3 regions of the Cellulomonas sp. P4_D11 genome follow, and region 1 is predicted to be linked to each of the others. Evidence: predicted binding sites of a transcription regulator. Region 1 holds the regulator's gene; each other region holds the start of a gene.
What was found. The regulator HrcA, encoded in region 1, represses chaperone genes, less so after heat shock. The targets are predictions, from matches to a motif close to TTNGCACTCGNNNNNNNCGAGTGCNAA.
Positions count from the first base shown of each region.

Region 2: a site for HrcA is predicted at 5,809-5,835, ahead of AC1DT4_RS14665 (Hsp20/alpha crystallin family protein). Genes of this name have one in related genera too.
Region 3: a site for HrcA is predicted at 4,766-4,792, ahead of AC1DT4_RS03800 (FmdB family zinc ribbon protein). Genes of this name have one in related genera too.

Region 1 covers NZ_JBFUIK010000027.1:44-6,128, reverse strand. Annotated here, with positions in the region: gene ybeY (rRNA maturation RNase YbeY) at 1-75, opposite strand, end outside; gene AC1DT4_RS15445 (PhoH family protein) at 83-1,081, opposite strand; gene AC1DT4_RS15440 (16S rRNA (uracil(1498)-N(3))-methyltransferase) at 1,214-1,972, opposite strand; gene dnaJ (molecular chaperone DnaJ) at 1,995-3,122, opposite strand; gene hrcA (heat-inducible transcriptional repressor HrcA) at 3,178-4,200, opposite strand; gene AC1DT4_RS15425 (DUF3097 domain-containing protein) at 4,341-5,198, shown strand; partial or broken gene AC1DT4_RS15420 (DUF2189 domain-containing protein) at 5,247-6,085, opposite strand, start outside.
Region 2 covers NZ_JBFUIK010000023.1:32,914-44,189, forward strand. Annotated here, with positions in the region: gene AC1DT4_RS14620 (acetate uptake transporter family protein) at 1-142, shown strand, start outside; gene AC1DT4_RS14625 (hypothetical protein) at 195-341, shown strand; gene AC1DT4_RS14630 (DUF2188 domain-containing protein) at 358-534, shown strand; gene AC1DT4_RS14635 (hypothetical protein) at 517-828, opposite strand; gene AC1DT4_RS14640 (PAS and ANTAR domain-containing protein) at 1,145-2,098, shown strand; gene AC1DT4_RS14645 (NAD(P)/FAD-dependent oxidoreductase) at 2,132-3,466, opposite strand; gene AC1DT4_RS14650 (hypothetical protein) at 3,596-3,973, opposite strand; gene AC1DT4_RS14655 (hypothetical protein) at 4,286-4,414, shown strand; gene AC1DT4_RS14660 (PP2C family protein-serine/threonine phosphatase) at 4,449-5,681, opposite strand; gene AC1DT4_RS14665 (Hsp20/alpha crystallin family protein) at 5,924-6,364, shown strand; gene AC1DT4_RS14670 (VOC family protein) at 6,499-7,197, opposite strand; gene AC1DT4_RS14675 (PPOX class F420-dependent oxidoreductase) at 7,273-7,749, opposite strand; gene AC1DT4_RS14680 (hypothetical protein) at 7,908-8,063, shown strand; gene AC1DT4_RS14685 (tetratricopeptide repeat protein) at 8,163-8,675, shown strand; gene AC1DT4_RS14690 (nitroreductase family deazaflavin-dependent oxidoreductase) at 8,789-9,160, shown strand; gene AC1DT4_RS14695 (flavodoxin domain-containing protein) at 9,256-9,744, shown strand; gene AC1DT4_RS14700 (LLM class flavin-dependent oxidoreductase) at 9,847-10,962, shown strand; gene AC1DT4_RS14705 (hypothetical protein) at 11,029-11,276, opposite strand, start outside.
Region 3 covers NZ_JBFUIK010000004.1:41,595-52,870, reverse strand. Annotated here, with positions in the region: gene AC1DT4_RS03825 (hypothetical protein) at 1-1,696, shown strand, start outside; gene AC1DT4_RS03820 (hypothetical protein) at 1,830-2,105, shown strand; gene AC1DT4_RS03815 (dienelactone hydrolase family protein) at 2,201-2,782, shown strand; gene mscL (large conductance mechanosensitive channel protein MscL) at 2,889-3,446, opposite strand; gene AC1DT4_RS03805 (SAF domain-containing protein) at 3,495-4,175, opposite strand; gene AC1DT4_RS03800 (FmdB family zinc ribbon protein) at 4,418-4,726, opposite strand; gene AC1DT4_RS03795 (penicillin acylase family protein) at 4,883-7,450, shown strand; gene AC1DT4_RS03790 (5-formyltetrahydrofolate cyclo-ligase) at 7,440-8,078, opposite strand; gene galU (UTP--glucose-1-phosphate uridylyltransferase GalU) at 8,198-9,100, shown strand; gene AC1DT4_RS03780 (molybdopterin molybdotransferase MoeA) at 9,127-10,365, shown strand; gene AC1DT4_RS03775 (GNAT family N-acetyltransferase) at 10,365-10,961, shown strand; gene AC1DT4_RS03770 (hypothetical protein) at 11,025-11,276, shown strand, end outside.

The DNA.
Region 1 (6,085 bases):
CACGTAGCGGGCGAGCGCTGCGAACTCCGCCTCGTCGACGTCGAACCCGGACTCGTTGTTGACCTCGACGCTCATGGCCGCCTCAGCTCCTGTCCCAGCGCGCGTACGCGTCGATGATCTCGCTGACGAGACGGTGCCGGACCACGTCCGACGACGTCAGGCGGCAGAACGCGACGTCGTCGACGCCGTTGAGGATCTGCTCGACCACGCGCAGGCCCGAGGTCTGCGACGACGGCAGGTCGACCTGCGTGATGTCGCCGGTCACCACGACCTTCGACCCGAAGCCCAGCCGCGTGAGGAACATCTTCATCTGCTCGACGGACGTGTTCTGCGCCTCGTCGAGGATGATGAACGCGTCGTTGAGGGTGCGGCCACGCATGTACGCCAGCGGCGCCACCTCGATGGTGCCCGCCTCCATGAGCCGCGGGATCGACTCGGCGTCGACCATGTCGTGCAGCGCGTCGTACAGCGGCCGCAGGTAGGGGTCGATCTTGTCGGAGAGGCTGCCGGGCAGGAAGCCGAGCCGCTCGCCTGCCTCGACCGCGGGCCGCGTGAGCACGATGCGGTGCACCTTGCGGTCCTGGAGCGCCTGCACGGCCTTGGCCATCGCCAGGTACGTCTTGCCCGTCCCCGCGGGGCCGATGCCGAACGTCACCGTGTGCCGGTCGATCGCGTCGACGTAGTCCTTCTGCCCCGGGGTCTTGGCCCGGATGGTGCGGCCGCGCCCCGTGAGGATGTTGAACGACAGCACGTCCGCGGGACGCGCGGTCGACGCCGCCGTCAGCATGGCGACCGACCGGGTCACCACGTCGGGCGTGAGCGGGGTGCCGCCCGCCGCCATCTCGACCAGCTCGTCGACCAGGCGCGACACGAGGGCGACGTCCCCGACGGGTCCGGCGAGGGTCACCTCGTTGCCGCGGACGTGGATGTCGACGGAGGTGAACCCCGACTCGATGGTCCGGAGCACCTCGTCCCGCAGGCCGAGCAGCTCGACCATCGAGACCTCGGAGGGGACGCTGATCCTGTGCTCGACGCGTGCGGGTGCCCCGGTGGGACGCGCTGCGGAAGTGGACTCGGCCATGTGCTCGGCGTGCGCCGTGCGCTCCTTAGCTCGGATGCGGTCAGGGACTGCTGTCGGTCTGCCGGCAGGGAGGGGTGTCCCGGACGACGTCGACAGTCTACGAGTCGACGCCGACACCATTCCCCTGCGTGCTCAGGCCCACCGGCCGAGCCGCTCGGCCACCAGCGCGAGCGCGACGGGCCCGGCCGTCGAGGTCCGCAGCACGTGCGGTCCGAGGCGTACCGCGCTCGCGCCGGCCTCGACGAGGCGCCCCAGCTCGGCGTCGCCGATGCCGCCCTCGGGGCCGACCACGACGAGGCACTCCCCGGCGGTCGGCAGGCCCGTCGCCGCGATGGCGTCGGTCGCGTCCTCGTGCAGCACGAGCGCGACGCCGCCGGTCGCCACGACCGCGCGGACCCGTTCCGCCAGCCCGCGCCCGTCGAGCGCGACCTCGACCTCGGGCACGCGGGCTCGTCGCGACTGCTTGGCGGCCGCCCGCACCGTGCCCAGCCAGCGCGCCCGGCTCTTCGCGGCCCGGTCCCCGCGCCACACGACGATCGACCGCTCCGCCTGCCACGGGACCACGACGTCGACGCCGACCTCCGTCGCCGCCTCGATCGCCATCTCGTCGCGGTCGCCCTTGGCGAGCGCCTGCACCAGCACGAGGGCGACGGCGGGTGCGGGCTCGACGACCCGCTGCCGGACCTGCACGACCACGCCGTCGGCCGTCACCGCGTCGACGACCCCGACGAGGCGCACGCCGGCGCCGTCGACGACGTCCACGCGCTCGCCCGGCCCGCGCCGCTGCACGACGCCCGCGTGCCGACCCTCGGTGCCGTCGAGCAGGTAGGTGCCGCCGTCGACGACGGCGTCGAGCGTGCCGGGCTCGGCCAGGAAGACGGGCGCGCTCACGACGCGGCCGGTGCGGTCATGCTCAGCGGCCCGAGAGCTTGTCGCGCAGCTTGGCGAACACGCCCGTGTTCGACGCGGCCAGCCGCGCCTCCGGACGCTCCTCGCCGCGCAGCGTCGCCAGCCGGCGCAGCAGCTCGGCCTGCTCCTCGTCCATCGCGGTGGGCACGTGCACCTCCACGTGGACGTGCAGGTCGCCGCGGCCGGCCGCGTGCAGGTGGCCGACGCCGAGGCCCTTGATCGTGACGACCTGCGCCGGCTGGGTACCGGGCCGCAGGTCCACCTCGCGCGCGCCGTCCAGGGTGTCGAGCATGAGGACCGTGCCGAGCGCCGCCGCGGTCATCGGGACCTCGAGCGTCGCGTGCAGGTCGTCGCCGCGCCGCACGAAGGTGTCGTGCTTGCGCTCGCGGACCTCGAGGTAGACGTCGCCGGCCGGACCGCCGGCCGGGCCGACCTCGCCCTGGCCGGTGAGCTTGATCCGGGTGCCGGTGTCGACGCCCGCTGGCACGTCGACGCTGAGCGTGCGGCGCGAGCGGACGCGGCCCTCGCCGGAGCACTCGGTGCACGGCTCGGGAATGACGGTGCCGAAGCCGTGGCACGCGGCGCAGGGCTGCGTCGTCATGACCTGGCCGAGGAACGACCGGGCGACCCGCTGCACCGAGCCGCGGCCGCCGCAGACCTCGCAGGTGCGCGGCGAGGTGCCCGGGCGGCAGCACGAGCCGCTGCAGGTCGGGCAGACGACGGCGGTGTCGACGGGGACGTCCTTGTGGACGCCGAACGTGACCTCCGCCAGGTCGAGGTCGAGCCGGACGAGCGCGTCCTGGCCGCGCCGCGCGCGCGGGATGGGCCCGCGCTGCTGCGCGGCACCGGTGGCCGCGCCGAAGAACGTCTCGAAGATGTCCTGGAAGCCGAACCCGCCGCCCATGCCGCCGCCGGGCGACGACGGGTCGCCGCCGAGGTCGTACGCGCGGCGCTTCTCGGGGTTGCCGAGCACGTCGTAGGCGCGCGAGACGTCCTTGAACCTGTCCTCGGAGCCGGGGTCCGTCCCGGCGACGTCGGGGTGGTGCTCGCGCGCGAGCTTGCGGTACGCCTTCTTGATCTGCTCGGGGCTGGCGTCACGCGGGACGCCGAGGACCTCGTAGTAGTCGGTCACGAGTGGGGGTGCTCACTTCCAGCTGTCGTTGACAGGGTCACGGTCATTGCGCCGGTCATTGCGCGAGGATGCGCGTCAGGTAGCGGGCCACGGCGCGGACCGCGGACATGGTGCCGGGATAGTCCATGCGGAGGGGCCCGATGGAGCCGATGCGCGCCACGGACCCGCCGCCCTCGTCGCCGTAGCCCGTGGTCACGAAGCTCGTCTCGAACAGCCCGTCGTGCTGGTTCTCGCGCCCGATGCGCACGGACACCGTCGCCGAGTCCTCGGCCATCTCCGAGAGCAGGCGCAGCAGCACCACCTGCTCCTCCAGGGCCTCCAGGACCGGGCCGATCGACCGCACGTCGGTGCCACCGACGCGGGCGAGGTTCGCGGTGCCGGCGAGCACGACGCGCTCCTCGCTCTCCTGCGCCAGGGTCTCCTCGACGACGGCGACCACCGCGTGCACGAGCGCCTGGTCGGTCGGCGCGAAGGCGTCCGTCAGCTCGCCCAGGGCCACGGGCAGCTCCGAGAGGCGCCGTCCCGCGGCGCTCACGTTCAGGCGGGAGCGCAGGCGCGCGACGACGGCCTCGTCCAGGTCCGACGAGAGCTCGAGCGTGCGCTGCTCGACCCGCCCGGTGTCGGTGATGAGCACCACCAGCAGGTGGCGCGCCCCGACGGGGACGAGCTCGACGTGGCGCAGCGCCGAGCGCCGCAGCGACGGGTACTGCACGACGGCGACCTGCTGCGTCAGCTGCGCGATGAGGCGCACGGCGCGGTCGACGACGTCGTCCAGGTCCTGCGCGCTCTCGAGGAACGCGCCGATCGCGCGCCGCTCGGGGCTCGACAGCGGCTTGACGGTGGAGAGCCGGTCCACGAACAGCCGGTAGCCCTTGTCCGTCGGGACCCGCCCGGCCGACGTGTGCGGCTGCGCGATGTAGCCGCCCTCCTCGAGCGCGGCCATGTCGTTGCGGATGGTCGCGGGCGACACGCCGAGCGAGTGCCGCTCCACCAGCGCGCGCGAGCCCACGGGCTCCTTGGTGGCGACGTAGTCCTCGACGATCGCGCGCAGCACGTCCAGCCGCCGGTCCTCGCTCATGTCGCCTCCTCCGTCGTCGGGCTCGTCAGATGCCCGAGCGGGTAGCACTCCCCGCACGGGAGTGCCAATGCTACGCCGCGGAGCCGACACCCACGGGGCGGCTGCCGACCATCCGGCGCGACGGCCCCTACGCTGCCCGGGTGAACGACGACCGCTACGGCTCGGACGTGCTCGGGGGCTCCGGCTCGACGCACCACCGGCCGGCCCGCACCAGCCGCCCCCAGCCCGCCGAGACCGGCCTGGTCGTCGAGGAGGTCACCACTGGGTGGGTCGGCGCCGTCGTCCGCGTCGAGAAGTCGGGCGGCCAGCACGTGGTCGTGCTCGAGGACCGGCGCGGCCGCACCCGCACGTTCCCGCTGGGCCGGGGCTTCTGGCTCGACGGCGAGCCCGTGGCGCTCACTGCGCCGGTCCGCGCCCCGGCGCCCGCGAAGCCCGCCCGCACCGCGTCGGGCTCGGTCGCGGTGCACGACGCCCGTGCGCGCGTGGCCCGCGGCAGCCGGATCTGGGTCGAGGGCAAGCACGACGCCGAGCTGGTGGAGAAGGTCTGGGGCGACGACCTGCGCCTCGAGGGCGTCGTGGTCGAGCTGCTCGACGGCGTCGACAACCTCGCGGTCGCCCTGCGCGACTTCGCCCCCGGCCCCGGTCGCCGCGTGGGGGTGCTGGTCGACCACCTCGTGGCCGGGTCCAAGGAGAGCCGGATCGCCGCCGACGCCGTCCGCGGCCTCCCGGCCGGCTCCGTGCTCGTCCTCGGGCACCCCTACGTGGACGTCTGGCAGGCCGTGCGGCCGGAGCGCGTCGGGCTGGCCGCCTGGCCCGTGATCGAGCGGGGCACGGAGTGGAAGCACGGCATCCTGCGAGAGCTCGGCTGGCCGGCCGAGGACCAGGCAGACGTCGCCCGCGCCTGGCAGCGGATCCTGCGCTCGGTGCGCAGCTACGCCGACCTGGAGCCCAGCCTGCTGGGCCGGGTCGAGGAGCTGATCGACTTCGTCACGACGTGACGGTGCCCGGCCCGCCGTGCTGGCGGGCCGGGCACCAGGAGTCGTCCGTCAGGGCACGAGCTGGGCGACCGGGTCGCCCAGCAGGCGGCGGAACAGGAAGGCCGTGGCGATGAGGACCACGGGGATGGCGACGAACAGGCCGAGGCCGCACAGCAGGGCGCCGACGAAGATGATGACGATGCTGAGCAGGTAGAACAGGATCGTCGTCGACAGGTTGGCAGTGATGAGCTGCACGCTCGACCGCAGCGCGTCGATCGGGCTCAGGTTCTTGTCGATGACGAACCAGAGCGTGAAGAACACGAGGAAGTTCACGGCCACGGAGATCAGCCAGCCGATGATCGGGATCCACGACACGAAGCCGACCACCAGGTTGATGCCGGCGAGCAGCAGCGCCGTCAGCAGGATCGGGCCCACGTTGGTGAACGTGAAGAAGTCGCCCAGCCTGGTCGCGCGCCCGTCGGTGAGGCCGAGCGCCGCGCGGATGAACGCCGCCTCGATCAGGTACCCGACCAGCGCGAGCGCCGCGTAGAGGATCACGGTCACGAACGAGAACCCGGCGCCGACCAGCCCCCCGCCGTTGCCGTTCGGGTCGGTCAGGCTGGCGGACCCGATGAGGATCGCCCAGAGGATCGCGGCCACCGCCGCACCGATGACCAGCCAGATCAGCGTCGCGAGGATGAAGAGGCCACCGGCCCGCGTGAACCCCTTCCAGCCGTAGGAGTAGGCCTCGCCGATCGGCGACGGCTGGATCATCGGCGCGCCGTAGCCCGGCCCGGGCGGCGGGTAGGCGCCGGGGGGCGCCTGCCCGTAGGCGGGCGCGGGCGGCGGCGGGTAGCTCCCGGGAGCCGGCTGGCCGTAGGGCGACGCGGGCGGCTGGCCGTAGTCGG
Region 2 (11,276 bases), on a different contig from region 1:
CGCGGCCCTGGCGTTCGAGCTCGAGGACGCTCGGCACGAGACGGTCCTGCCCGTCGCGCGCCGAGGCGACGGGCTCGCGGCCCTCGACGGCGCGGACCTGTCGGGGGTGAGGCACGAGGCCGGGGTGCGGCCCCAGCTGTGAACGTCAGGCGCGGCCGCCCGGCCGTCGCCATCACCACGAGAAGGAGAGACCCATGGACCAGGACAAGACGCGCGACGACGACGTCCCGGACCTGCCCGACGAGCTCGACGGGCTCCCCGACGGGAAGCGCAAGGACGGCCCGCCGGCGGTCGACGGCCCGGCGAACCCGGACGCGCACGGCCCGATCATCCAGGCCTGAGCAAGGAGGTCCGACCATGAGGAGCGACGTGCACACCGTCCACCGGGACGGCGTCTGGATCAACGAGGTGGACGGGGAGCCGGTCGACGGCGGGTTCCTGCGCCGGGAGGACGCCGAGGAGGCCGGCCGCGCCGCGGCGGACGCCCGCGGGTCGCGGCACGTGGTGGACGACGACTCACGGCCCCGCGGGTGACAGGACGGCGCCGCGCACGCCGAACGGCCGGCAGCCCTGCCTGCCGAGAGCGAGTTCGTCGAGCCGCGCGGTGCGACGCACCTGATCGACCTCGAGCTCGGCGGCGCGGTGCGATGTCGCCACGAGAAGCTCGAGCCCGTGCCTGCCGTCGGTGACGAGAAGAGCCGCGGCGTCGACCGTGAGCAGCCGTGCCGCGTCGTGGACGAGGTCGGCGAACAGGTCGGTCGTGTCGAGGTCGCGCACCAGGACCCCGAGCAGCTCAGCGAGGACCTGCGCGGGTGTACCGAGGGTCATGTCCCACCGGCCTGGGGGAGCCGTCGGGGGTGATGTCCGCGCCGCTGCGGGCGAAGGAGGGGCGCCGCTCCATGACGTCCTTCGCGACCGAATCCATCGTCGTCCCTGCCGTCGAGGCGTGCGCGCCGAGGACGCCTCCCGACGCGGTTCGTCCGATTCCCCGTTCCTCTCGCGCAGGCGCGCCGGGCGACATAATCTGCCGTCGCGAGCACGCACTGGTCGGCCCGGTCACTGGTCGACCTCGCGGCCTCCCGGGTCCGGCGGTGGGCCTCGGCGTGGAGGCTCCGCTCCTGTGGCCCCGCGCAGGGAGGATCCTGTGACTACCTCGACACTGGCGGTCGGACGATTCGGCTACTCGCCGACGGAGACGCGTTGGACCTGGTCGGACTGCATGTTCGCCCTGCACGGGATGTCGCCCGGCGACGTCGTCCCGACGCGCGCACTCTTCCTGAGCCACGTGCACCCCGGGGACCGTGACCGGGTCGCGGCCACTCTCGACGAGATCGCGACGGGTGGCCAACCCGTGGGCTGCGACTATCGGCTGGTGGACCTGAGCGGCCACACGCGCGACGTCGTCCTCGCGCTGACGCCGGTCTCGGCCGAGGTGGGCGCGACGGTGTGGGGCGTGCTGGTCGACGACAGCGAACGACAGCGGCGCACGGTCGCGGAGGCGGTCAACACCGAGCTGACCACGGCGTTGGAGTCGCACGCGGCGATCGACCAGGCCAAGGGCATGCTGATGCTCGTCTACGGGATCGACGACGATGCCGCGTTCGAGATCCTGCGGTGGGCGTCCCAGCAGAGCAACGTTCGCCTCCGGGTGCTCGCCGGACGGCTGGTCGAGGCCGCCCGGGCGGCCGGTGGTGCCGACGCCGTGCTGCGGTCGACCGTCGACGACCTCGTGATCGCGGCCATGCGCGACGTCGAGCTGCCGCTCCAGACCGTCGCGCACCCGGAGTTCGGCTGTGCGCTCGAGCGGAGGGCGTGGACCCCCGTGCTGCGCGTCTCCGGCACCGTCGACGTCACGTCGATGGCTCAGCTCCACCATGCGCTAGGTCGGCTGATGGCCGAGGCCGAGGACCGCGACGTCGTCGTCGACCTGCGCGGGGTCGACCACCTGGGTCCCGTCGCCTCCTTCGTCCTCGCCGCGGCACAGCGCCGCGCGCGCGCCCGCAACGTGACGATGCAGGTGCTGGTCCCGTCGCGCGCCGGACTGGTCCACGACGACCGCTCGGCCCCTGCCGCCGCGGAGCTCGCGGCGCGATCCTGAGCGACCGGGCACCCGGCGGCGTGACGGCGACCGTCACGGCAGGCCCATCCGCTCCTCGCCGGCCCGTTGCAGGGCGTTGCGCCCGACGACCTGCTGCCAGGTCGCGGCCTGCTCCGCGCGGTCGCGCCCGACGAAGCTCACGGCCCAGTGCATCAACGTCGAGAGACGGTTCTTGAACCCGACGAGGTAGACGAGGTGGACGCCGAGCCAGAGCAGCCACGCCAGCAGACCGGCGGTCTCGAACCGGCCGATCCGCGCGACGGCGTGGAAGCGCGCGACCGTCGCCATCATGCCCTTGTCGCGGTAGCGGAACGGCGGGGCGGGGTCGGCGCCGCGGACCCGTCGGCCGATCTGGTCGGCGGCGTACGCCCCGCTCTGCATCGCGAGCTGCGCGACCCACGGGTAGCCGCCCAGGGTCATGAGGTCGCCCACGACGAACACCTCCGGGTGTCCCGGGAGCGTGCAGTCGGCCTCGACGTGGAGCCGCCCCGCCTTGTCGGTCTGCGCCCCCGACCGCTCGGCGAGCGTGCGGCCCAGAGGCGGGGCGCCGACGCCCGCGGCCCAGATCTTGCACGCCGACTCGAGCCGGGAGCGGTGACCCTCGGTGTCCTCCAGCTCGACACCGTCGGCATCGACGTCGACGACCTTCGTGCCCATCCGGACCTCGACCCCCAGCTGCTCGAGCCGGGTGGCGGCTGCGCGGGAGAGCTTGTCGCTGTAGCCCGGGAGCACCTGCGGGACGGGGTCGACGAGCACGACGCGGGTTCGCGACGGGTCGATGTGCCGGAACGTCCCGGGCAGGGTGCGGCGGGAGAGCTCGGCGATCTGGCCCGCCATCTCGACCCCGGTGGCGCCCGCACCCACCACGACGAACGTGAGGAGCCGGTCGAGGGTCGCCTCGTCGGGCGCGATCTCGGCGAGCTCGAACGCGCCCAGGATCCGGCCACGGACCTCCAGGGCGTCGTCCAGGCTCTTCATGCCCGGCGCGTGCTCGGCGAACCGGTCGTTGCCGAAGTAGGACTGGCCGGCACCGGCGGCCACGATCAGGCTGTCGTACCCGGTGCGCAGCTCACCGAGCGGGCTCTGCGACACGACCTCGCGCCGGTCGAGGTCGACGTCCGTGACCGCGCCGAGGAGCACCCGCACGTTCTTCTGCCGCTTCAGCACGTCGCGCGTCGCGGGGGCGATCTCTCCCGACGAGAGCACGCCCGTCGCCACCTGGTACAGCAGCGGCTGGAACAGGTGGTGGTTCGTCGCGCTGAGCAGCGTCACGCGGACGGGCTGCCGGGCCAGCGCTCGAGCGGCGAACAGACCCCCGAACCCTGAGCCGACGATGACGACGTGGTGGAGCGTGGTGGGCCGGGCCATGCGGACTCCTCGCGTCGGGGCGCGGTGGCCGCGAGGGCTCCACGGTCCGCTCCACCGGTCGGACCACTATGCGATGGCGGGCCGGGCGACGCACCCGGCGCAGCCGCCCCACCACGGCCGTAGATGCCCTCACGGGCGGCGGCGCGGCCAGGCGAGGAGCACGTAGAGGTCGTGCTCGTCCCGGCGCCCGCAGAGCGCGGCCCGGGCCACCGCCGCGACACCACGGCCCTGGCACCGCGCCAGCTCCCTCTCGATCACGTGGCTCCACTTGACCGGCAGGTGCCCGAGCAGCTCGCCGTTCATCGTCGTGACGCGCACCCGGCACGTCGTACCGCGGTCCAGGAGGACGAGGAACCGTCCGAGATGGTCCCGCGCGGAGATCTGGGGCGCCGACCGCTCGTCGAAGTCGGTGACGCGCACGGTCACGTGCCCGCCGCGGGCCGGCACGGTCCACGTCGGCGGCACGGCTGCCGGGAGCGGTGCAGATCGCTCGCTGTGGGCCGGCACGCCCCGACCCGTCGAGTCCGGTTGGCTGTGAGTCGTCCCACGCATCGCGCGCTCCCGGGGGGTGCCCACGGACCGCGACTCTGGATCCCGGCTCGGCGCGCCGGCCACGGACGGGTCGGCTCGTCGTCTCGATCATGGCACCGACCGGCGAGAAGGTCGACGTCCCGCGTGCGGTCGCACGGCGGGTGTCCGACGATGGGGGTCGACGTCGGGAAGCGGGCGTCGGCCGCCGACCGATCACCGGAGGCACCGATGTGGGCTCTCATCTTCCGCCGACTGCGGCTCCTCGTCGTGGTTGCCATCCTCCTTCCCGTGGTCGCATCGATCGCCCGCAGGCTCGCGGAGCGGGTCGAGCGACAGCAGGCGGGCCCGACCCTGGGGTCCCGCGGCCTGCGGGTCGTCGAGACGACCGCGACCAAGACCCGGTCGTTCCTGCGCTGATCGTGCCCGGGCGGCCCGACAGGGCCCGACAGTGTCAGCGGGTCGGCTCCAGGTAGGCCTGCCCGGTGGTCGTCCACTGGACCAGCAGCATCGTCGCGTCGTCCTGGAGCACGCCGTTCTGGTAGTCGAGGATCCGACGGCAGGCACGGCGCACCAGCTCGGGGAGCGGGATGCCCTCGGACGCCTCGCGCTCGATGAAGTCCTTGAGCCGGTCCAGGCCGAAGAACTGGTGGTCCTGGTCGCGCGCCTCCGTGATCCCGTCGGTGAAGAGGACGACGACGTCGTCCGGCTCGAGGGACTCCTCGGCGATGGTGGCCTCGCGCATGTCCAGCCCGAGCAGCGGGCGGTGGCCGTCGTCGAGCGTCTTGACCACGCGCCCGCCGCGCAGCAGCAAGGGCGGGGGATGCCCGGCCGACAGGTACCGGAGCCGCCCGGTGTGCAGGTCGAGCCTCCCCAGCACGCCGGTCGCGTACATCCGGCCGCCGAACTCGTCGCGGATGGTGCGGTGGATCGACTCCGTCTGCTCGAACAGGCCGTGCCCCTGTCGGCGCGCGTTCCGGTAGGCGGCGAGCGCCGACGCCGCGGCCAGGCCGGAGCGCAGGTCGTGCCCGGTGGCGTCCAGGATCGCGAACTGGGCGACGTCGTCGGAGAGCGCGTAGTCGAACACGTCACCGCCCACGTTGCTCGACGGCTCGAGCCGACCGCTGACCAGCACCTTGTCGGTCCCGGACGTCAGCGGCGGGAGCAGCTGCCAGATGAGCTCGGCGGACAGGCTGCGCGGCTGACGACGCCGCACGGCGTCGATGGCGTCGCCGAACATGTCGAGCACGGACACGAGGTGGCCCAGGTAGTGGCTGAACCACCACCACTGGCGGCGTAACGCCCGGTCCTCGAGCACGCCCGGGTCGAGCACCACGATCTTGAGCACGCCCAGCCGCTCCAGGCCGTCGATGATCGGCATCCACAGCACGGGCTCGTCGTCGGTCGTCGACGTCTGGGCGGCCATCATCCGGTAGGCGCGTCCTGCGAGCGTCCCGTCGATGGTCAGGTCGGGCGGGCGTTCGGAGGTCGACGGCGCCATCGGCACGAGCACGCTCTGCGTGTAGTCCGCCAGGTAGACGGTCACCCGGGCCCCGAGGTGCGCGGCGGCCTCGGCGACGGCCGTGGGGAGGAGGTCCGGGGGTGCCAGGTGCGTCTGGCGCAGGAGGGTCGTCATGGCGGCGAGCGGACGCGTGACGCCGGAGCCGAGGTGGTGGTTCCAGTCCATGGGCCGACCCTCCGCGGGCCGGCACGTCGGAGGGCTGCCCGCATGCTCACCCTACGTTTCGCGCACGCGGCCCGCGCCGCGACGCGACGACCCGTGTTCGCCGGGGGTGAACGGCCCCCGCGGATGACTGGCACTCTCCGGTCGAGAGTGCTAATTCTTCTGCTGTAGCCAGTCCGGAGAGGATCCGGACAGCACCCGGGCACCGGACGTGCCGGTGCCGTGACGCGAGGGAGGTGAGGGTCATGGCTACCCGATTCGACCCGTTCCAGGAGATCGACCGGCTGTTCGGTCAGATGCTCGCCGCCGACCGGTCGTCGGCGACGATGCCGATCGATCTGTACCGCTCCGGTGACCACTACGTGCTCCACGTCGACCTGCCGGGCGTCGACCCCGGATCGATCGACGTGAACGTGGAGGACCGGACGCTGACGATCCGCGCTCAGCGGACCGCGCACACCGAGAGTGACGCGCAGTGGCTGGCCAAGGAGCGCCCGACCGGCACCTACGCCCGACAGCTCAGCGTGGGCCGGGGGCTCGCCCTGGACGCCATCTCGGCGACGTACGCCGACGGGGTCCTGACGCTGAGCATCCCGGTCGCCGAGGAGGCGAAGCCGCGGCGCATCGAGGTGCAGCACGCCGGCGACGCCTCCCAGATCACCTCGGGGGCCGACGCCACCGCCTGATGCTGCGACGGCAGGGGCGCGCCGGGCAGCGAGAGCACCGGTCCGAGGCGAGGGACGCCCTGTGCGGGCGAGCCGGACCTCCGCGCCCTGCCGTCGGCGGGGTCGTCGCGCCTCGATCCGGTCCCGCACGTCCGCTACTCGCGGAGAGAGAATTCGTTGCCGTCGGGATCGGCCAGCACCGCGACGCCGTCGGCGTGCGCCAGGAGCGTCGCCCCGAGCGCGACCAGTCGGACGACCTCGGCTCCCCGGTCGCCAGCGACCGGGGCGAGCTCGAACCGCTGGCGGTTCGTCCGCGGCGTGGTCGGCGCCGGCTCACCGCCCCACGAGACCTTCGTGCCGCCCAGCGGGGACTGGATCGCGGTCTCCCGGTCCTGGTCCCACACGAGGGGCCAACCCAGCGCGGCGGACCAGAACAGGCCCACCTCCCGGGTGCCGTCGCAGGTGAGCTCGCCGAGGAAGCCGCACCCGGCGAGGAACGCGTTGCCGGGTTCGATCACGCACAGCTCGTTGCCCTCGGGGTCGGCCAGCACCACGTGCCCCTCGTCCGGGCGCTGTCCGACGTCGAGGTGGCTCGCGCCGAGCCCGAGCAGTCGGGCGACCGTGTCCTGCTGGTCGGCCGGGCTGGTGCTCGTGAGGTGCAGGTGCATGGGGTCCCGGCCGACCTTCGGCGCGCGGCTCCCGACGAACCGCAGGCCGAGCTGGGTGTCTGTCCCGGGCACGAGCGCGCCGCGGGCGTCCTCGACGGGGTCGCGCCCCAGGACGCCGGCCCAGAACCCCGCCACGCGGGCGGGGTCGTCGGCGTCGAGGGCGAGGGCGGTCAGGCGGGAAGCCACCCACGCACGCTAGGCGGGACGCGCGACGTCCCGCACGAGGTTTTTTCGTCGTCGAGCGTGCGAGCCGCGGGTGAGTCAGCCGTCCAGGCGTGCGGCGACGTCGGCGGGGAAGCCGCCGGTCGCGACGGGGCCCCACCGCGTCGGTGTGACCCGGATGAGGGACTTGCCCTGCAGCCGCATGGCGGCGCGGTACTCCTCCCAGTCCGGGTGCTCGCCCGCGATGCACCTGTAGTACTCCACCAGCGCGTCCTCGGCCTCCGGCATGTGCAGCACCTGCGCGTCGCCGTCGACCTGGACCCACGCGCCGCCGAAGTCGTCGGACAGCACGCAGACGCTGACGCGGGGGTCGCGCTCGACGTTGATCGCCTTCGCCCGTCCGGGGTACGTCGAGATCACCAGGCGCCCCTCGCGGTCCACACCGCCGCTCACGGGGGAGACCTGGGGTCGACCGTCCTGGCGCGTCGTGATGAGGACCATGTGGTGCCGGTCGGTGACGAAGTCGAGCAGGCCGTCGAGGTCGACGGGACGGGTCGTGGCGATGGATCGAGGCATGGCCACACGCTAGGCGCTCGGCCGCACCCCGACCTCTTGTCGCAGTTCAGCGTGCGGATCGGCGCTCGGAGGTCGACCATTCGATTGTCCGGTCAAGACATGGCCGGGCAACGCCGTCGACGTCCGACCGCGGTCGTCGCCGTCAGGGAGGCCTCACCATGGCTCTGTGGCTGATTCTCATCATCGTCGGTGTCGTCATGATCGTGCTCGGCGTCGCTGTCACGGCAGCAAAGGTGCTGCTGTGGATCGGCATCGCCCTCCTGGTGATCAGCCTCATCGGGTGGATCGTCAGCCGCGGTCGCACCCGGGCGTAACGCGTCAGCCCCGGTCGGTGGACCCGCCGGTTCATCGACCGGGTTGCTGAGCGAGCCCCGGTCCAGCTCCATCCCTGCGGGTCGTGACAGGATCCGCGGGTGGACGAGCTCACCCAGGACCTGCGGGATGCCATCGCTCTGGGGTACGCCCGGCGCGACCGGGACGACATGGCGCCGACCATCGCGTACTTCGAGGGACTGCTGGCCGACCACCCTGATCACCCCGTGCTGGTGTTCGAGGTCGCCGGTGCCTACGACACGGCCGGGCGCGAGGGCGAGGCCGCCGTCCGGTACGAGCGGGCGCTCGCGCTGGGCCTGGACGGCGACGACCTGCGCCGGTGCCTGTGCCAGTACGGCAGCACGCTGCGATGGCTCGGTCGGCTCGACGAGTCGGTCGCGGTGCTCGAGCGGGCGCGAGCCCAGTTCCCGGAGTCCGACGCCGTCCGGGTGTTCCTGGCACTGACGCTCGCGGAGGCGGGCAGGACCGACGGCGCGGTGGCGCAGCTCCTCACCGTGATCACCAACCACCCCGACGCCACCGACCTGGGCCGCTACGCCGTCGGGCTCGGCGGCCTGGCGCGGTGGCTGGAGGTGGGCAGGCCGGACGAGTAGCCCATGGCGGCGCGGGCGGCGATCGCGTCGGCGCCCGGCAGGGTCCGGGAGGCGGCGACGAGCCCGGCGCCGGCCTGATTGCGCCGAGCGCCGGGGCGACGGACAGTGGGCCCATGACCGAGACCGTCGCCAGCGCCCTGCACCGCAGCCAGGTCATCGACCTGACGACCACCGGCCGTCGGTCGGGTCAGCCGCGACGGATCGAGATCTTCCTGCACGAGCTGGACGGACGGCTGTTCATCTCGGGGATGCCGTCGCCGCGCACCCGGGCATGGATCCACAACGTGGCGGCCGACCCGCACGTCGTCGTCCACCTCAAGCGCGGGCTGACCGCCGACGTGCCGGCGCTCGCGCGGGTGGTCGACGACCCGGACGAGCGGCGCCCGCTCATCGAGGCGGCGGCCCGGCAGTGGGGCCGGGACGACGTCGAGCTGATGATGCAGCACAGCCCGCTGATCGAGATCACGCCGACCGACGCGGCCTGATCCGGGCGGCAGCTCTGGGACCTCCGGCCCTGCTGGCACGGCGCGGGGCGGACGACGATCGGGAGTGTCCGATCGTTCGTTCGAAGGAGAACATCATGACGTGCGTCCTGGTCGCCTATGGAACGTCCCGGGGCGGCACCGAGGGGCTTGCCGAGATGATCGGTGAGGACCTGCGCGGCCGCGGGTACCAGACGGTCGTGCGTCCGGCGGCCGAGGTCACGGACCTCGAGGACGTGGACGCCGTCGTCGTCGCCGGCGCGCTGTACGCGGGCCGCTGGCACAAGGAGGCGCGCTCGCTGATCAAGCGGCAGTCCACCCGACTCGCCGAGCTGCCCGTGTGGCTCGTCGCCACCGGACCCCTGGACCGGTCGGCCGACACCACGGAGATCCGGGCCGTCTCCCACGTGCGGAACGCCGCGGACAAGATCGGGGCGCGCGGCGTCCAGACGTTCGGCGGTCGGCTGCTGCCCGATGCCAAGGGTTTCCCGGCGGCCGCGATGGCGAAGACGAACGCGGGGGACTGGCGCGACGCGGACCACGTCGCCCGGTGGGTCGACGAGGTGGACGCGCAGCTCCGCGCCTGACGGCCCGTCCGCATGGTGAGCAGTTCCGGTCATGCATTGACCGAGGTCCGCGCCGTTCCTAGGTTGCGCGGCACTCGCCACTCCGACCGGAAGGCTCTTCCCATGCCCGTCGAGTTCCTGGGCATCGCCACCACCAGCGATGCCTCCGAGACGACCGCTGCCACCACCGCGCCCGTCGACATCGGCTACCTCGAGCGGATCGTGCGGGCGCACCAGGACAACGGCTGGACGCGCGTGCTCTTCGCGTACGGGTCGGGCGGCCTGGAGCCGTCGGCGCTCGCCGGGTACGTCGCGGGCCGCCTCGACTCGATCGAGCTGCTGCTGGCACACCGCCCGAACGTCTCGTACCCGACGTTCGCCGCCAAGACGTTCGCGACGCTCGACCAGGTCTCGCAGGGCCGCTTCTCGGTGCACTTCATCACGGGCGGGAGCGACAAGGAGCAGGGCCGCGAGGGCGACCGGCTGACGAAGGACGAGCGGTACGCCCGCACGCGCGAGTACATCCAGATCGTCAAGCGCGCGTGGACGAGCGCGGAGCCGTTCGACCACCACGGCCAGTTCTACGACTTCGACGACTTCGTGCTCGACGCCAAGCCGTTCGGGGGCCGCACCCCGACGATCTCGTTCGGCGGGTCCTCGGACGCGGCCTACCGGGTCGGCGCGGCCGAGGCCGACATCTTCGCGGTGTGGGGCGAGCCCCTGGCCAGCACCGCGGAGCAGATCGCGCGGATCCACGCCGAGGCGGCTGCGGCGGGCCGGACGACGCCGCCCCGCATCCACGCCGCGTTCCGGCCGATCATCGCGCCGACCGAGGAGCTCGCATGGGAGAAGGCCCACCGGGTGGTCGCGCGCATCGAGGCGCGCAAGGCGGCGGCCGGCGATGCGCTGGCGCGCTGGCGACCCGGCAAGCCCGAGAACGCCGGCTCGCAGCGGCTGCTCGAGATCGCGGAGCAGGGGGAGCGGTTCGACACCGCGCTGTGGACCGCGACGGCCAAGGCGACCGGCGGGGCCGGCAACTCGAACGCCCTCGTCGGCACCCCCGAGACGGTCGCGCAGGCGCTGCTGGCGTACTACGACCTCGGTGTGCGGATCATCTCCGCCCGCGGGTACGACCTGCTGGACGACGCCGTGGACTTCGGCCGATACGTCATCCCCCTGGTCAAGGAGGAGGTCGCCCGGCGCGATCGCGAGGCGCAGGCGGCCGGCGCGGCTGCCTGACCGCAGCCACGGAGCACGCCCCGGGGCGCGCGGGTGACGTGCCCCGCGCGCCCTCGGTGCGGTCGGTCAGCGCAGGTCGTCCGACCGGATCTTCTCGGCCTCGGTGGTGACGTCGACGTCCTCGCGCGACGCTCCGGGCTCGCGGAGCTCGTCGGACCGCACCCGCACGGCCTCGCTCGTGTGGACGTCGTCCGTGTGGGTCCCCTCCAGGCCGTCGGCCTCGATCTTCTCGGCGTCGCTGGTCGGCAGGCCGTGCTCGTCGACCGTGCTGCCGGCCGGTTCGACGAGCCCGTCCGACCGGATCTTCTCCGCCT
Region 3 (11,276 bases), on a different contig from region 1:
GATGCCCGACCGCGAGTCCGGGTCCGTCGACTCGACCCGCGAGGAGGTCGAGCACGTCGTCGAGCTGGTGCTCACCCACGCGCTCCTGCGTCCCGACGAGTCCCTGGCCGTCATCACCGCGACCGCCACGCACGCCGAGGCGATCCGCGAGTCGGTGCTGACCGAGGTGCGCGGCAACCCGGCGCTCGCCGCGTTCTTCGACTCCGGCCGCGTGGACCCGTTCGTCGTCACGGACCTGCCCAACGTCGCCGGTCTGCGGCGCGAGGCGATCATCCTGTCGCTCGGCCTCGGCCGGACCCCGCACCGTCGCGTGCTCCACACCTTCGGGCCCATCTCCGCGCCCGGTGGTGACGCGCTCCTGCTCGACGCCCTCGGCTCGACGCGGCACCGGCTCACGGTCGTGTCCTGCTTCGGGGCCGACGACCTCGACGCCGAGCGTGTGCGCGGCGCCGGCCCGCGACTGCTGGCCGACCTCCTCGCCTTCGCGGCCCGCCGCGCCGCCGGGCAGGACGTCACCGACCTGGTCAAGCCCGAGCCCGCGGACCCGCTGCTGCGCTCGATCACCGCGGCCGCCGCCGCCGCGGACGAGGCGCTCGCCGCCGCCACCCAGCCCGACCGCCTGCTGCTCGACCTCGCCGAGCGGCTCTGGAAGCACGGCCTGCTGGTCGAGGCCGACCACGGCATCCCCGGCGGCGACCGGATCCCGCTGGTCGTCGGCCACCCCGATCTTCCGGGCGAGATGCTGGTCGCCGTCCTCACCGACGACGAGTCCTACACCGCCGAGCCCAGCGTCCGCGTCCGCGACCGCCTCACCGCCGACCGCCTCGAGCGCGTCGGGTGGAGCGTCGTGCGCGTCTGGTCGGCCGCCGCCTTCATGGACCCCCAGGCCGAGGTCGACCGCATCCGCCGCGCCGTCCACGCCCGCGTGCCCGCGCCGGCCGCGCCGCGCAGCGCGCCCCTGCACCTCGGGCTGATCGAGGAGACCGACGACGCCGAGGAGCTCCCGACCGCCGCCGCCACCGAGCCGCCCGCGCCGGCCACCGGTGCGTGGTCCGCTGTCGGGGTGATCGAGTCGGGTGACGACGCGGCACCGGCGGGCGCCCAGGCGCCGGTCATCGGCGCGCAGCCGGCTGGTGCTGACCAGGAGACGCCGGCTGCCGCCGACGCGCAGACGCCGGCCACCGATCCTCGGCCGGCCACCGCGCCGATCCGCGTGTCGACTCGTCGGGTCGCGGTCCCGGCGATCGTCCCGACGACCTCCGGTGCCGTTGCGGCTGCCGCGGCCGGAGATCCCGCGTCGGCGCCCGTCGCGGCCACGCCCACCGCCGGGGCGCCGTCCGCACCGGCCGGAGCCCGGTCCGAGTCCGCCGAGGATGCGGGCGCCGCCAAGGCAGCCGACCCCGTCACGTCCGCCGAGCCGGTCGCCGACGCCGAGGACCCGCGTCCGCCGAGCCGCCCCCTCCAGCTGGCCCTGGCGGTGCCGACGCGGCAGCGTCCCGACATCCGCACGGGTCTGCCGATCGGCGCCTACAGCGACGACCAGCTGGACGAGCTGGTGGCGTGGCTGCAGTCCGACGAGCAGGAGCGCACGCGCGAGCAGCTGGCCGCCGCCCTGCGCGACGAGCTCGGCATCACGCGTCGCTCGTACCGCATCGACACGGCCGTCCGCAGCGCGATCAGCCGCGGCATGCGCTGACGAGCGGTCAGCCCGCGCGGCGCGTGCCCGACGGCTCTCCGTCCGCCGGATGCCCGCGCGCACGACTGGTGCTCGATGGCGTCTCGGCGAACCCGACCGCACCTGTCGCATCGGTGAGATGGGATCATCGAGCGTGGCCTCGACAGACCGTCCCGACGACGCGCCCTCCGCGCGTCGGTCGCGGCGCGTCGTCCGGCCCGCCGGGACCGTCGGCGGTGACGACGCCAACCTGGTGTCGAGCCACCCCGCGATCTCGGCGGACCCGCCACTGGTGCGCGAGCCCAAGGCCCCGACGGCTGAGCCCGTCGTGGGCGGACGGAGCGCCGACGACACCGACATCGGCTGGGGCGAGCGCGAGGCCGGCTCCAACGACGACCGCCTGACCCAGGACAAGCCGCCGCACTGGTAGCCGGCCAGCACCCCTGATCGCCAGGGCGGCCGGTGTCAGTGGGGTGCGGGATGATCGCAGGGCCGCTCAGTCGACCACCCGAAGGAGACCCACCCATGGCCGAGGTTCTGCTGTTCCACCACGCTCAGGGGCTGACGCCGGGCGTCCAGGAGTTCGCCGAGACGTTGCGCGCCGCCGGCCACACCGTGCACGTGCCCGACCTGTACGACGGGCGGGTGTTCGACGACATCGAGGCCGGACTCGGGTACGCCGGCGAGGTGGGGTTCGGCACCGTGATGGAGCGCGGGCAGCACACGGTCGACGCCCTGCCGGACGGCATCGTCTACGCCGGCTTCTCGCTCGGTGTGCTCCCCGCGCAGATGCTCGCCCAGACGCGCCCCGGCGCCAAGGGAGCGCTGTTCTTCCACTCGTGCGTGCCCACGTCGGAGTTCGACAGCGTGTGGCCCAAGGGCGTCCCGGTGCAGATCCACGGGATGGACGCCGACCCGTTCTTCGTCGACGAGGGCGACATCGAGGCGGCCCGCGCCCTGGTCAAGGAGGCGGCCCCGCACGGCGAGCTGTTCCTCTACCCGGGCGAGGAGCACCTCTTCGCCGACAGCAGCCTGTCCTCGTACGACGCCGCCGCGACGGCGCAGCTGACGGAGCGCGCGCTGGCGTTCCTCGCCACGATCAAGTAGCCGCCGCCAGGTCTCGTCTCGCGCGAGAACAACGTTGCGCTCGCTGTGGGGGTCCATAGCGAGCGCAACGTTGTTCTCGGGGGAGGGCGGCCGGGGTGCCGGCCGGTCAGAGCGGTGGGGTCGTGGGGCCGCTCGGGGGGATCGAGGGGGGCGGGTCCGTGCGGGGGTTCGGCACGTCAGGGGCACCGGTGCCGGCGTCGTTGATGATCGCCCGCGTGGGACGGGCGGCGAGCAGGTCACGGATCTCCTGCAGCAGCAGGATGTCCTCCGACGGGGCGGCCGGCTCCTCCTCCTCGCCGCGCTTGCGCCGCGCCGCCAGGGCGTTGAGCGGCAGCACGATCAGGAAGTACACGGCGGCGGCGGTGAACAGGAAGAGGATCAGCGCGTTCAGGATCAGCCCGAACGAGAACTTGGCGCCGTTGATCGTGAAGGACCAGACGTTGCTCAGGTCCGTCTGACCGAAGATCGCGGAGATCAGGGGTCCGATCAGCCCGTCGACGATGGACTTGACCACGGCTCCGAACGCCGCACCGATGACGACACCGACCGCCAGCTCGATCGCGTTGCCCCGCGAGATGAAGTCCTTGAAGCCCTGGAACACCTTCGCGGTGCCTTGCAGACCCTGACGTGCGCCGTTGAGCCCGGCGTTGAGCCTGTCCGTCACGTTGCCCCCTCGGGGTAGGTGGTGGTTTGACCCGTCTCGGTCGGTCGATCATGGCACGACGACCGCGGACAGCAAGGCGGAGGCGGCGGCGCCGGCGAGGGCCGGAGCCTCGGCCGGAGCGACGGCCAGGAGCACGGGGACGGAGGTGTCGGCCGAGCCGCCGACCCCGAGCGCGCCCTCGTCCGCGGGTCGCCGGGCGACGGGCAGGACGAGGGCCCGCGTCGCCACGACGCTCCCCGGACCGCCCTCCGCGGTGGCCGCCAGCACGTCGACGCGGACACCGGGCGACAGCAGGTCGGCGACGGCGGGGTCAGCGAACCGGACGGTCGCGACGACCGTGCCCGGTGGCCCGCGGACCTCGGCGTCGGCCAGCAGGCCGGGCAGCACGGGCACGCCGCGGGCGAGCGGGACCGCGGCGGACTCGCCGACCACGCGGCGGGCGTCGGCGAACGCGCCCTCCGGGACCAGGGCGACCGGCAGCCGGACGACCCGCAGGTCCGCTTCGGTCACGGTGGTCCCGGCGAGGATCTGGCGGGCGGCGACGACGACCGCGGACGTCGGCGGCTCGGGCGGTCGGAGGGCCTGGACGGTGCACCCCGAGGCGATGCCCAGGCAGGCGGCCGCGACCAGGAACCGGGCGCGCCAGAGCCCGATGCGCACGGCGAGCCCGAGCGGGCGCCGGCGACGCGGCAGGGGCGGTGGCTGGCCGCCGAGCGGACGTGGGTGCATGGCCGTCGACGCTAGGACGCCACGACGGAAGGCGATCTGGGGCGGGCACCGGAGGAGGGCGAGAGCACTCGTCGGTGGGGCTGTGGGCGTCTCGTGCGCGTTGCGCTGTCCCGGCCGCGGACCGAGATGTCAGCGCCTCGAGGCTCGCAGGCCCGAGCGGTGCGGAGCGGGGCGAGCGGCCCGAACGAGAGCGGCGCCCCTCACCGGAGGGTGAGAGGCGCCGGAGGCTCGGTGCGCGTCGGTCAGGAGGACGCGGCCGGCTTCGCGGCGTTGCCACCCGTGGCAGGCGCGGGCGTCGAGGATGACGCGGTCGCGGGTGCGGGCGTCGCTGCGGGGGTCGTGGCCGCGGGGCTCAGCGACGACGACTTCGCACCGGCGCGGGCGTCGTTGCGGTAGAAGCCGGAACCCTTGAACACGACGCCGACGGAGGAGAACACCTTGCGCAGGCGTCCCTCGCACTCGGGGCAGACGCTCAGCGAGTCGTCGCTGAACGACTGCACGATCTCGAAGGCGTGACCGCACGCCGTGCAGGCGTAGGCGTAGGTGGGCACTGAAGGTCTCCTGGCAGCTGATCGAGCGGGCGGAAAGGTCTGGCACTCGCGTCGTCCGAGTGCCAATCGTAACCGCTCGCCCGACCGGGACATTCCGACGCCCGCCGCCGGGCGTCGCGTCGGCCGCGGCCGGGACGGCGAAGTACCCTCCGAAGCGTGTCTCGTCCTCACCTCGCCCGTCTCACCCTGATCACCGTCGCCGCGGTGGTCGTCGTCGCGCTGGTGGTGTCGGTGGTCACGGCGTTCGTCGTCGTGCGCCGCCCGCTGCCCGAGGTGGCGGGGGAGCAGAAGCTGGCGGGGCTCGATGCCGAGGTCACGGTCACGCGGGACGCGCGGGGGGTTCCGACGATCACGGCGACCACCGCCGACGACCTCTTCCGCGCCCAGGGCTACGTCGCCGCGCAGGACCGGTTCTTCGAGATGGACTACCGCCGGCACGTGACCGCCGGGCGGCTGTCGGAGCTGGTCGGCGAGAACGCGGACGCGCTCGAGGCCGACAAGGTCATCCGCACGTTCGGCTGGCGCCGGGTGGCCGAGCAGGAGTGGGACCTGCTGGAACCCGCCACGCGGGCCGCCCTGCAGTCGTACGCGGACGGCGTCAACGCGTACCTCGACGGCAAGGACCCGGGCGCGATCGCCGTCGAGTACACCGTGCTCGGTCGGCAGGTCACCGTGCGGGAGCCGGAGGCGTGGGACCCGATCGACTCCCTGGCGTGGCTCAAGGCGATGGCCTGGGACCTGCGCGGCAACTACGACGACGAGCTCGCGCGCGCCGCGGCGTTCTCGTCGGTGGGGGACATCGCCCGCGTCAACGAGCTGTTCCCGACCTACCCGCAGGACCTCAACCAGCCGATCCTGTCCGCGGCGGAGGTGCTGCCCACCCAGATCGTCCAGACGTCGGCGACCACGACGCCGCTCGACCTGGGGGACGCGGACGTCCAGGCCGCGATGGCGTCAGCAAGCGCCGCCCTCGCGGCCGTGCCGCACCTCCTGGGCGACGGCGAGGGCGTCGGCTCCAACTCGTGGGTCGTCTCGGGCGACCGGACGGAGTCGGGCAAGCCGCTGCTGGCCAACGACCCGCACCTGAGCATCTCCGCGCCGGGCATCTGGGAGCAGGTCGGGCTGCGGTGCGCGGACGTGTCGGCCGAGTGCCCGTTCGACGTCTCCGGGTTCGCCTTCGCGGGCATGCCGGGCGTCGTCATCGGCCACAACGCCAAGCTCGCCTGGGGCCTGACCAACCTGGGCGCGGACGTCACCGACTTCTTCCTCGAGCGGGTCGACGAGAACACGACGCGGCTCGACGACGGCGCGGCTCCGATCACCGAGCGCACCGAGCTCATCCACGTCAACGGGGCCGCCGACGTCCGGCTGACCGTGCGCGAGTCGGTGCACGGGCCCATCGTCAGCGACGTGCTCGACCTCGTCGGCGTCGGGACCGCACCCGTGCCGGAGGGTGCCCCCGGCCGCCGGTTCGCCGTCGCGCTCGGCTGGACGGCCCTGCAGCCCGGCCGGACCATGGACGCGGTGCTCGCCATGAACGTGGCGTCGAACGCCGACGACATCCGCAACGCGGCCGCCCTGTTCGACGTGCCGTCGCAGAACATCGTCTTCGCGACGACGGACGGCCACATCGGCTACCAGGCGCCCGGCCGCATCCCCCTGCGCGCGACCGTGCTCGGCGGCCCCGTCCCGTCGAACGGCACCTGGCCCCGGCCGGGCTGGGACAGCCGCTACGACTGGAAGGGCTTCGTCGACCCGGCGGACATGCCCCGGACGATCGACCCCGCCGACGGCTTCATCGTCACCGCGAACCAGGCGGTCACCCCGGCCGGCCTCGGGCCGTTCCTCACCGAGGACTGGGACTACGGCTACCGGTCCCAGCGCATCCGCGAGCTGCTCACCAAGGCCACCGCCGAGGGCAAGGTCGACGCGGCGGACATGAGCAGGATCCAGCTCGACCAGCACAGCCCGTATGCCGACGTGCTCGTCCCGGTCCTGCTCACGCTGAACATCGACGACCCGTTCTACGACGACGGCCAGGAGCTGCTGCGCACCTGGGACCGGGTGCAGTCGTCCGACTCGGCGGCGGCAGCGTACTTCTCCGCGGTCTGGGCCGACGTGCTGAGGTCGGCGTTCGCCGACGACCTGCCGGAGGGCTTCGGCCCGGACGGCGGCTCACGATGGCTCGAGGTGGTGCGCCGGTTGCTCGAGGAGCCCGCGTCGCCGTGGTGGGACGACAAGTCGACGCCCGGCGTCGTCGAGGGTCGCGACGAGGTGCTGACCCGCGCCATGGTCGCGGCGCGCCGTCAGCTCACCGCGCAGCTGGGACGCGAGGCCACGGACTGGCGCTGGGGTCGGCTGCACACCGCCGCGCCCCAGCACCCCGTGCTGGGCGGCGAGTCGATCCCGGCCGTGATCCGCAGCCTGGTGAACCCCGACGCGCTCCCGGTGGGCGGCGGCTCGTCCATCGTCGACGCCACCGCCTGGGACGCGAGCGCGAGCTCGTTCGGCGTCACGTCGGCGCCGTCGATGCGGATGGTCGTCGACCTCGGGGACCTCGACGCGTCGACGTGGGTGACCCTGACGGGCACCTCGGGCCACCCGGCGAGCGTGCACTACGCCGACCAGTTCGGGCCGTGGTCGCGCGGCGAGACGTTCCCGTGGCCGTTCACGCAGGCGGCCACCGAGGCGGACGTCCGGGACAGGCTGACGCTCACCCCGTGATGCGGTGCCACTCCAGGGGGGTGGCCACCGCGTCGACCAGGCGGTCGTGGCGCTCGCGGGGCAGCGGGCGGCTGGCGGCGTCGTAGAGCTCTTCCGGGAAGACGAGCGCGACCACCGGGACGCCCGGCCGGATGTGCTCGAGCGCGCGGTCGTACCAGCCGCCGCCCTGGCCCAGCCGTGCACCGGTGGTGTCGACGGCGAGCGCCGGGGCGATGACGACCTCGGCGTCGCCCAGCGCCGCCGCTCCCAGGGTGTCGCCGCCCGGCTCGGGCGGACGGCCCGGCGCGCGCTCGCGCAGGTCGTCGGGACCCGCGTACTCCGCCCAGTCGCGCTGCAGCCCGCTGCCCAGCACGGGCATCAGGACGCGGACGCCGCGGGCCGCGAGGGCCTCGAGGAGCGGTCCCGTCCCCGGTTCGGTGACGCGCGAGGCGTACACGGACACGCAGGTGGCCTCCGCCACCGCGGGGATGGTCAGCACGACGTCGGCGAGCGCGCGGGCGGCCTCGTCGCGAAGCCGGACGGAGCGGGTCTTGCGTGCCTCGCGGATGGCGACCCGGAGCCGTTCCTTGACGTCCTCCACCTCGTCCCCCTCGGACACGCGCGGATACGGCTGGGCGACGCTGCTCATGGGGACAGTCTCGCGCACCCGGGGACGCCCGGGCGACGTCCCGGGGGATCGATCGTGAACAGCCGCACGTGGTGACGCACGCCACTGCGCACCTCGGCGGCCGCGGCTAGGGTCCCGGCATGACGATCCACAAGGCAGTCATTCCCGCCGCGGGCCTGGGGACCAGGTTCCTGCCCGCCACGAAGTCGACGCCCAAGGAGATGCTCCCGGTCGTCGACAAACCGGCCATCCAGTACGTCGTCGAGGAGGCCGTCAGGGCCGGGCTCGACGACGTCCTGCTCATCACGGGCCGCTCCAAGCGCACGCTCGCGGACCACTTCGACGCCGTCCCGGAGCTCGAGGCGGCCCTCGAGGCGAAGGGCGACCTCGAGCGGCTGGCCAAGGTCCGGGAGTCCACCGACCTCGGCCACGTGCACTTCGTCCGCCAGGGCCAGCCCAAGGGTCTGGGCCACGCGGTGCTGCAGGCCAAGCACCACGTCGGGCAGGAGCCGTTCGCGGTGCTGCTCGGCGACGACCTCATCGACGAGCGCGATGAGCTGCTGAGCACCATGCTCGCGCTGCAGGAGCGGACCGGCGGCTCGGTCATCGCGCTGCTGGAGGTCCCGGAGTCGCAGATCTCCCTCTACGGGTGCGCGGCGGTGGAGCCCTTCGACGGCGCGGACGACGCGGACCAGGTGAAGATCACCGGGCTCGTCGAGAAGCCCCCGGCCGACGAGGCGCCGAGCAACCTGGCGATCATCGGCCGGTACGTGCTGCACCCCGCGGTGTTCGAGGTGCTCGAGAACACCGAGCCGGGCCGCGGCGGCGAGATCCAGCTGACCGACGCGCTGGCGACGCTGGCCGACCTGCCCGCGTCCGAGGGCGGCGGCGTGTACGGCGTGGTGTTCCGGGGGCGCCGCTACGACACAGGCGACCGGCTCGACTACCTCAAGGCCGTCGTCCAGATCGCGGTGGACCGTCCCGATCTGGGACCCGACTTCCGCGCCTGGTTGACCGACTTCGCGGGGTCGCTCGCCGACTGACGCGTCGGGCGGGGCAGAATGCGCGCATGAGATCGGTCCAGGACCACCTAGCGGCCGTGCTGGCCGCCGTCGGACCGGTCGCACCCCTCGACGTCGTGCTGCACGACGCCGTGGGCTGCATCCTCGCCGCGGACGTCACGGCCACCCACGACCTGCCGGCGTTCGCGGTCGCGTCCCGCGACGGGTACGCCGTGGCCGCGCACGACACGGCCGGCGCCGGGTACGCGAGCGAGCTGGCGCTGCCGGTCGCGCACGACGTCCGGCCCGGGTCCGGCGGACCGCTGCGGCTGGTCCCCGGCACCGCCGTGCGGATCGCGTCCGGTGCGCCGCTGCCGCTGGGCGCCGACGCCGTCATCCCGCTCGAGGAGACCGACCGCGGGACCGCGCGCGTGGCCATGCAGCGCCCCGCGGTCGCCGGGCAGCACGTGCGCGCCGCGGCGTCGGACGTGCGCGCGGGGGACGTCGTCATGGCGGCGGGGACGCGGCTGGGCGCGCGGCAGCTCGCGCTCGCGGCCGCGATGGGCCGCGGTCGGCTGCGCGTGCACCCGACTCCCCGGGTGGTCCTGCTCTCGGTGGGCGACGAGCTGGTCGAGCCGGGGACCAACGCCGACCGCTCCGGCGGTGGGGCGTTCGAGGCCGACGGGCACGCGCTCGAGGCCGCCGTCCGCGACGCCGGCGCCGCCTCCGTCCGGGTGGGCATCCTGCCCGACGACCGAGCGATCCTGCGCGAGGCGATCGAGGACCAGCTGGTCCGCGCCGACCTCATCGTCATCACCGGCGGGCTCTCCGAGCTGACGCACGACACCGTCAAGGACGTGCTCGCGCCCATGGGCAGCGTGCGGCTCGACCAGATCGCCATGACGCCCGGGCAGCGGCACGGGTTCGGGACGGTGGCCGACGAGCTGGCCAGCGACAAGTCGGTGCCGATCTTCGCGCTGCAGGGGCACCCCGTCGCGGCCCAGGTGTCGTTCGAGGTCTTCGTCCGCCCGGCGCTGCGCGCCATGGCCGGGCACACCGAGCTGTTCCGACCCTCGGTCGCGGCCGAGGCCACCGAGGGCTGGGTCTCGCCGCCCGGGCTGCGGCAGTTCGTGCCGGCGACCGTCCTCGGCTCCCCCGAGGAGGGGTACCGCGTCACCCCGATCGGCGATCCCTCGGCGCCCACGATCAACGCGCTGGCGCAGGCCAACGCGCTCGCGGTCGTCGGCGAGCAGGACCTGACGGTGCACCCCCGCCAGATCATCCACTGCCTCGTCCTGGAGGGCTGATGGCCACCGGCTGGCCCGCTGTGCTCGTCGAGGGCGCCGTGCGGCTGCGTCCGCTGCGGCGGCGCGACCAGGAGACGTGGATGGCGCTGCGCGCGCAGAACGCCGCGTGGCTCGAGCCGTGGGACGCCACGAGCCCGGTGCCCGTCACCGGTCCGCGGCCGTCGTTCGGCACGTTCGTGCGGTCGCTCTCGGCGCAGGCGCGCGCGGGAGTGACGCTGCCGTTCGCCATCGACCTCGACGGCCGGCTGGTCGGCCAGCTCACCGTCTCCTCGATCACGTACGGGTCGTTGCGGTCGGCCGCGATCGGCTACTGGGTGTCCGAGCACGTCGCCGGCCTCGGGATCACGCCGACCGCCGTCGCGCTGGCGACCGACCACTGCTTCACGTCGCTGGAGCTGCACCGCGTCGAGGTCAACATCCGCCCCGAGAACGGGCCGTCGCTGCGCGTCGTCGAGAAGCTCGGCTTCCGCGACGAGGGGCTGCGCGAGAAATACCTGCACATCCAGGACCGGTGGTGCGACCACCGGACGTTCGCCCTGACCGTCGAGGACGTCCCCGGCGGCCTGCTGGAGCGCTGGCGGGCCCGGAACGGGTGACCCACAGGGCGACACGCCGAGGCGGTCCCGAGGACGCGCGGCCCCGACGCCTACCGTCGTGACGTGAACGATCTCGCAGGACCGGTCGCGCTCGCGCTGGTCGGCCTGTGGGTGGCTTATCTGGTGCCGCACAAGCTGCGACACCGGCAGCAGCTGCTCGAGTCCCGGGCGGACGACCGGTTCTCCGAGGCGCTGCGCGTGGTCGCGGTGAGCGACCGGCGCATCCGCCACGAGGCCGCCTCCGCGGAGTGCGGGCCGACGGCGAGCAGTACCGCGGGGCTGCTGACCCCGAGCAAGGGGCTCCCGGTGGCCACC